2 regions of the Acidovorax sp. 69 genome follow, and region 1 is predicted to be linked to the other one. Evidence: predicted binding sites of a transcription regulator. Region 1 holds the regulator's gene; the other holds the start of a gene.
What was found. The regulator FNR, encoded in region 1, switches genes on or off when oxygen is low (the NO sensors DNR and NnrR bind a similar motif). The targets are predictions, from matches to a motif close to TTGATNNNNATCAA.
Positions count from the first base shown of each region.

Region 2: CLU85_RS07570 (PAS domain-containing methyl-accepting chemotaxis protein) is a predicted target of FNR. The motif match lies at 1,784-1,797, and genes of this name have one in related genera.

Region 1 covers NZ_PGEP01000001.1:3,294,680-3,298,609, forward strand. The annotation lists gene hemN (oxygen-independent coproporphyrinogen III oxidase) at 1-1,068, opposite strand, end outside; gene fnr (fumarate/nitrate reduction transcriptional regulator Fnr) at 1,259-1,981, shown strand; gene CLU85_RS15075 (hypothetical protein) at 2,049-2,342, opposite strand; gene CLU85_RS15080 (FixH family protein) at 2,403-2,678, opposite strand; gene ccoG (cytochrome c oxidase accessory protein CcoG) at 2,743-3,930, opposite strand, start outside.
Region 2 covers NZ_PGEP01000001.1:1,648,195-1,652,124, reverse strand. The annotation lists gene CLU85_RS07575 (hypothetical protein) at 1-67, opposite strand, end outside; gene CLU85_RS07570 (PAS domain-containing methyl-accepting chemotaxis protein) at 155-1,714, opposite strand; gene CLU85_RS07565 (DNA polymerase IV) at 1,876-3,093, opposite strand; gene CLU85_RS07560 (thiamine pyrophosphate-binding protein) at 3,274-3,930, opposite strand, start outside.

The DNA.
Region 1 (3,930 bases):
CCCCTGGTCAAGGAAGTCGTAGTACTCTTCCAACGTCTTGGAATTCTGGCTGTAGGTGGCACCTACTCGCCCAATCGCAGAAACCCCGAGCCCGATCAAATCACAGTCCGGTTGTGTGCTGTAGCCCTGAAAATTCCGATGCAGGCGCCCCTGCCGCTTGGCCACGGCCAGGGCATCTGAGGGAAGAGCGAAGTGGTCCATGCCCACATACACGTACCCGGCGTCCATGAAAGCATCCAGCGACCGCGAGAGCATGGAAAGCTTGCTTGATGCCGTCGGCAGCTCGGCAGAAATGATGCGCCGTTGGGGCTTGAAACGCTCAGGAAGGTGCGCGTAGGCATACAACGCAATGCGATCTGGCCGCAACTGGACCACCTGCGCCAACGTCCGGTCAAACGACTCGGGGGTCTGGCGCGACAAACCGTAAATCAGGTCCACATTCACTGAGTCGAAACCCAACGAGCGCGCAGACTCCACCAACGCAAACACCTGCTCGGCAGGTTGTATACGGTGTACGGCCTTTTGCACTTCGGCGTCAAAATCCTGCACACCAAAACTAAGTCTGTTAAACCCCAGCTCAGCCAACAGTGCCAACCGATCCGCATTGACGGTGCGAGGATCCACCTCAATGGAGTATTCCCCCCCAGGCGCAAGGGTGAAACTGCGCTTGAGCATGGACATGAGTTCGCGCAGTCCCGCGTCGGACAAAAACGTCGGCGTGCCTCCACCCAGATGCAGCTGACTCACCACCTGCCCAACACCACAGTGCGCAGTGTGCAGATCAATCTCGCGGCTCAGGTAGCGCAAATAGACATCTGCGCGATCGTGGTGCTTGGTAATGATCTTGTTGCAAGCGCAGTAGTAGCACAGCGACTCGCAGAAGGGAATGTGCACATAGATGGACAGCGGAAGCGCTTTGGCCACGGACCCAGAACGGCGTTGCTCCAGCGCCAGAACATAGTCGTCCTGCCCAAACGCCTCGACAAAACGGTCGGCTGTCGGATAGGAGGTATAGCGGGGTCCTGGCACGTCAAAACGGCGCAGGAGATCGGGCGAAACAGCAGTCATGGGGGAATATCCTTGCGTACACCCTGACTGTGCCGTACCCTCTGGATCATGTCCTTGACCTGCATCAAGCGAACGAATGGGCCAACCAGCGACAATTTGATGCATGTCAGTCGCTCAACCGCCCCTTGAGGCTTTGTCGCCGTACCGAACCGGGCGCGATATGCTCGACACCTAAACCTAGCTCACGCCTATGAACCCGCTCACCATCAAAGTCGCCTGCTCCAACTGCAACCTGCGAGAGCTGTGTATGCCCGTAGGCTTGAACGAAGAGCAGTTACAGCGCATCGATGAAGTTGTCGCCGTTCGACGCAAGATCAAGCGCGGCAGCACGTTGTTTCGCAATGGCGAATCCTTCACCTCACTGTACGCCATACGCACCGGTTTTTTCAAGACCTGCGTGGCTACCGAGGATGGGCGCGATCAGGTCACGGGCTTTCAGATGGCGGGTGAAATCATCGGCCTTGACGGCATCGTGAACGACCACCACACCTGCGATGCCGTGGCCTTGGAAGACGCCGAAGTTTGCGTCATGCCATTCGACCGCATCGAAGAGCTGTCCCGCGAAGTCACGGCCTTGCAGCACCATGTGCACAAAATCATGAGCCGCGAAATCGTGCGCGAACATGGTGTCATGCTGCTGCTAGGCAGCATGCGCGCTGAAGAACGTCTCGCGGCGTTTCTGCTGAATCTGGTGCAGCGTCTGCATGCACGCGGGTTCTCCCAGTCTGAATTGGTGCTGCGCATGACCCGCGAGGAAATCGGCAGCTACCTTGGCCTCAAACTCGAAACGGTCAGCCGCACGTTCTCAAAGTTTGTGGAAGAAGGCATTGTGGAAGTCAAGCAGCGCCACGTCCGCATCCTGGACACGGATGCCCTCAAGCGGATCGTGAACAGCCAGCAGGCCTGCCACTGACCTGACCAGCTGCGGCCGCACTGCAGCCAACAGGCTCTAATACACCCAAGGCGCTCGCGTCAGCGCCTCACGAACACGAGGGTGTCTTGCGACAGTCGTCAGGCCGCTCACCGTCAGGCACCGGGCAACGATTGACCTCAAAGGGCGACATCGCCAGCAACGTGGTCAACGCACTGGATGCCAGCGTGATGATCCAGAACGCGAAGAACGCCAGGGTATAAACACCCTGTCTTGAGAGCGCCAAGGGCTGCCCAAACCAATGCAGGTCCTGCGGATCGACCATTGCAAAAACAAGCATCTCCAGCACTCCCGCCATTAAAAAAGCGGGCCATGCTATCCACATTAGGCGTTGCATCCACATATCAGTCCTGACTCCTTGTACGGACTGCCCAACAACGGCAGCGCCGGATGTTCACTGAACTCAGCGCGGCTGGTCTTGCACCGGCGTAGCTGCATGGTTACGGGCCTTCATGGCCGGTGCCAAGCTCTTTTCTGGCGCTTCCAGCGTCTTGTTGATCTCGATGCCTTTGCGGTAGTAATCCTCGGCAATCACCGGATCGGGCCGCGAAACCGCGAGCCATAAGGTCACAAAGCCGGCAACGATCACGATGGCCGGCCCGGCAAGCACCAGCCAGACATGGCCGAACTTCCACCAAGGTGCCGCTGCCGTAGATCCAATGGCTGGGTTTGAAGACATGCGATTTACTCCTCAACAATCTCGATCAACACAAGGCCAAAACGACCTTGCACAAGGATGCCACTCAGCGCGGCACCAAAAACACAGATTTCTCAGTGACATGAGCGGCAGCCCCGACCGCGCCCACATCAAATTGAACGGCATGGGAACCCGGTGTGGCGGATCCATACGGTATTTGCAGCCGCACAGCCACCCAGCGTGACTCGGCAGGTCCAATGTCCACTTCAGCCTCTGAAGACACTTCCAATCCATCCAGACCACGAGCGCTGATACGGTAGCGCTGCTCGCCCTCGGTTGCATTCATGATCTGCAGGCGGTAGATGTTCTCCAACTTGCCTCCGGCCACGATGCGCGAAAGTGCGGCACGATCTCGTACAACGTCCACTTTCAGCGGAGTGCGCGTGACCAGGCTGGCAAGCATGGCCAAGCAGAGCGCCACCAACACCGCGCTATAGATCAGCACACGGGGACGCAACACGCGTCGAAAAATCTGCGACTGCGTCCAGCGCTGGGCCACACCGTTCTGGGTGGAATAGCGAATCAGTCCCTTCGGGTAGTGCATCTTGTCCATGACGGTGTTGCACGCATCCACACAAAGACCACAACCAATGCACTCGTACTGCAAGCCCTTGCGGATATCAATACCCACCGGGCACACCTGGACACACAGCGTGCAGTCGATGCAATCACCCAGGCCCTTGGCCTTGTAATCCACTGTCTTGGTACGCGGACCTCGGGGCTCGCCCCGCTCCACGTCGTAGCTCACGATCAGGGTGTCCTTGTCAAACATGGCACTCTGGAAACGAGCATAGGGGCACATGTACTTGCACACCTGCTCGCGCATGAAACCTGCATTGCCGTAAGTGGCAAAGCCATAAAAAAGCACCCAGAAGAGTTGCCAGCCGCCCTCCAGGATCAGCAACTCGCTGCCCAGCTCACGAATAGGCACAAAGTAGCCCACGAACGTGAAGCCCGTCCAAAGAGCCACCGCAATCCAGACGATTTGCTTGAGGAATTTCTTGCGGACCTTCTCAAAGGTCCAGGGGCCATTGTCCAGTCTCAGACGCGCACTGCGATCGCCCTCAATCTTGTGCTCGATCCACATGAACATCTCTGTGTAGACCGTTTGCGGGCAGGCAAAGCCACACCACAAACGCCCTGCCACCGCCGTGAACAGGAACAACGACAGCGCCGAGATGATCAGCAACCCGGTGAGATAGATGAAATCCTGCGGGTACAGCACCAACCCGAA
Region 2 (3,930 bases), 1.6 Mb from region 1:
CCAGTGGATGCTCTGCTCTGTGCGCAACATGCCACTGCTTGATGCGCTGCAGCTCATTGAGGGTCATGGGAATCTCCCGGAAAACGGGAAATTCAATGTAAGTTACAAGTAAGAATTCGTCAAGAAATACCGATCTGTGGCTCTCGGTGTGCCATCAGCCCAGGCGAAAAACATCCACCGAGAGACCCAGCGATTCGGCGCTTTCCTTGAGCCCCTGAGCCGCAGCCGCCGACTCCTCCACCAACGCCGCGTTCTGCTGCGTCACCATGTCGAGCTGCGTCACAGCCTCGTTGACCTGGGCAATGCCCTGGGATTGCTCCTTGGTCGCGCTGCTGATCTGCTGCACCAGTGTGCTCACGCGCCCCACTGCCTCAACGACCCCCTGAATCGTGGTGCCCGCGTGGTCCATCTGCTGGGCACCGCTGGCGATCTGGTTCACGGTCACACCGATCAAGGCGCTGATCTCTTTGGCAGAACTGGCGCTGCGCTGCGCCAATGCCCGCACCTCGCCCGCCACCACGGCAAAACCACGGCCCTGCTCACCCGCACGGGCCGCTTCCACAGCGGCATTGAGCGCCAGCAGATTGGTCTGGAAGGCAATGCCCTCGATCACCCCCACGATCTCGCTGATGCGCGTGGACGACTGCTTCATCTCCTGCATCGCAGAGCCCACCTCCTGCACCGCCTGCCCGCCACGGGTGGCGATGCTGCTGCTTTGTGCGCTTTCGTGCGACACCTTGGCGGCCGTATCTGCCGTCTGTTGCACGGTACTGGCCAGCTGCTCCATGGAGGCGGCGGTTTCCTCCAGGCTGCTGGCCTGCGACTCAGTGCGCGCCGACAAATCCAGGCTGCCACGCGAGATCTCGGTCGCCGACTGGGTGAAATTGCGCACTTCGGTGCGCACATCGCCCACCACCGCACGCAGGTTGATCTGGGTTTGCCGCAACCGCTGCATCAGTGCACCCAAAGGCTGCGGATAGTCGGTGTTGACCGAGGTCGCCAGATTGCATGCCGAAATGTCGGACGCAAACCGTGTTGCATCGCCCACACCTTGCAGCACCGTGGCCTGAAAGCGCCATAACGTCCACCCCGCTCCCACCAACAACAGCACCAGGCGCGCCACCCAGGCGGTGGTGCCCTGCAGGCCCATCACATCGGGCACCAACGCCAGCAACACCAGCACCAGCAGCAAGAGCGCCATGCGCGGTAACAACGCGATGTGGGCCACGCGCTGTTGCCAGCCCCGCACTCCGCGATACCGCACATTGCCGGAATCCAGATAGAAACTGCTCGCGCCCGACGCCGCCTCGCTGCGCATCTGGGCATACAAAGCCTCAGCGGCAGTCGTTTCTGCCACGCTGGGCTTGGTGCGCACCGACATGTAGGCACGTGGCTTGCCGCCTTCCATGATGGGTGTGACATTGGCACGCACCCAATAGTGGTCGCCGTTCTTGCGGCGGTTTTTTACCAGCCCTGTCCAGGGTTCGCCGCGGCCAATGGTGCGCCACATGTCCTTGTAAGCCTCGGCAGGCATGTCGGGATGGCGGATGATGTTGTGCGGCTGGCCGATGAGTTCTTCGTAGCTGTACCCGCTCACGCGCACAAACGCCGGGTTGCAATGGGTGATCTCGCCCTTGGTGTTGGTGCTGGACACCAGCAACTCGTCGCCAGGGAAATCAAAGTTCTGCTGGGTCACCGGCAGGTTGATGCGCATACAAAACTCCTGATGGGCCTGCGGCATGGGCAGGCAGCGCGGTTTTTGTGGAATGTTGGATGTAACCGCTTGATACGAATCAAGTCTAACTGCTCACCCCACCGCTTGGCCCTAAAAAGGTGCCTCCCCACGCCCCCAAAAGTCCCCTGGAATCCGCTGCATTAAAAAAGCTGCCCGGTCTCCATGCTCGTATCTGCCTGCGGCCCACGCCGACGCCCATCGGCGGCTGCGGCGGCACGCGGCTCCAGCGCAGGCTCCTCCCCCCGCCGCGCCAGCATGCTGGCCCGTACGCCCAGCAGGCGCAAGCGCTTGTCCAGCGGCACGCGCTTGAGGCATTGCCCGGCCAGCTGGCGAATGGTGGCGCCATCGGCTGTGTAGAGACTCGCCGTATGGTCGCGCGTGGCGATCTTGAAGTCGTCGTAGCGCAGCTTGATGCCAATGGTGCGCGCCACGTAGCCTTTGCGCTGGAGGTCGTCAGCCAGGCGCAAACACAGGTCGGTGAAGATCGCGCCGAGTTCGGCCCGGTCGCGCACGGCATGCAGGTCGCGGTCGAACGTGGTCTCGCGGCTCATGCTCACGGGCTCGCTCTCGGTCACCACCGGGCTGTCGTCGCGGCCCCAGGCCACGCGGTGCATCCAGGCGCCGCTGGACTTGCCGAAGTGGCCCATCAGCCATTGCTCGTCCTGCGCCGCCAGCTGGCCAATGGTTTCAATACCCAGGCGCCCCAGCTTCTCGCCCGCCTTGGGGCCAATGCCGTTGATCTTGCGCACGTGCAGTGGCCAGATTTTGCTGTGCAGGTCTTCTTCGTAAACGATGGAAATGCCATTGGGCTTGTTGAACTCGCTGGCCATTTTGGCCAGCAGCCGGTTGGGCGCCACGCCGATGGAGCAGGTCAGTCCCGTCACTTCAAAGATGCTCTTCTGGATCAGCCGCGCCAGCACCCTGCCCCCTTCGCGCTGGCCACCGGGCACGTCGGTGAAGTCGATGTACACCTCGTCCACACCCCGGTCCTGCATTACCGGTGCAATGTCCATGATAGTGCTTTTGAACAGGCGCGAAAATCGGCGCACCTCGTCAAAATCCACCGGCAACACGATGGCCTGCGGGCACAGCTTGGCGGCCTTCATCATGCCCATGGCCGAGCCCACACCAAACTGCCGTGCGGGGTAAGTCGCCGTCGTGATCACGCCCCGGCCCACGTAGTCCTTCAGCAGCGGGAAGTCTTCCACCGGGATGAAATGCCGCTCGCGCACGCCATTGCCGTCGGGGCCTTGCAGCAGCAGTTCATCCACCGTGCGCCGCCCACCGCCAATCACCACCGGCAGGCCCTTGAGCTGCGGATAGCGCAGCAGTTCGACCGATGCAAAAAACGCATCCATGTCGAGGTGGGCGATGCGGCGCAGCTTGCCTTCGGGCTGGGCCGGGGCAGCCGGGCCGCTGGCAGCGGTATCAGGGTCAGGGACGGTCACGGCCGCTATTGTGCGCGGCGGTGCGACAGGCTACTGCCAGTCGCCCCTGTGTGCCGCTGCTTTCAACCAACAGCTGCGCCGTGCCAAACCCTATTGCTTCGCCATGGCTGCGCTGCGAATGCCCTGCAACGTGCCCGTGGGCGTGATGGCTTCGGGGTCGATCAGGCAGTGCAACACGCTGGGCAGGCCGCTGGCACGGGCGCGCGCCAAAGCGGGGGCAAAGTCTTCCGTCCGCTCCACGCGCTCGCCGTGGCCGCCAAAGGCCTGGGCGTAGGCCCTGAAGTCGGGGTTCTGGAGCTGGGTGGCACTGATGCGGCCCGGGTACTCGCGCTCCTGGTGCATGCGGATCGTGCCGTACATGGCGTTGTCCAGCAGTACCACGATGATCGGTAGACCGTACTGCACGGCGGTCGCAAATTCCTGGCCGTGCATCAGGAAGTCGCCGTCGCCCGCAAAGATCACCACCTCGCGCTGCGGCCACAGGCGCTTGCCGCCCACGCCCGCGGGCAGGCCGTAACCCATGGAGCCGCTGGTGGGGGCTAGCTGGCTGGCATAGGTGGTGAAGGGCCAGAAGCGGTGCACCCAGGTGGCAAAGTTGCCCGCACCGTTGCAGAAGATGGTGTCAGCGGGCAGCACGTCTTTGAGGTGCTGCATCACCTGGCCCATTTGCAGGTTGCCGGGAATGCGGATGGGGGCGGGGTCGCTCCAGGCCAGGTACTCGGCATGGGCGGCTTCGGCGTAAGCCTT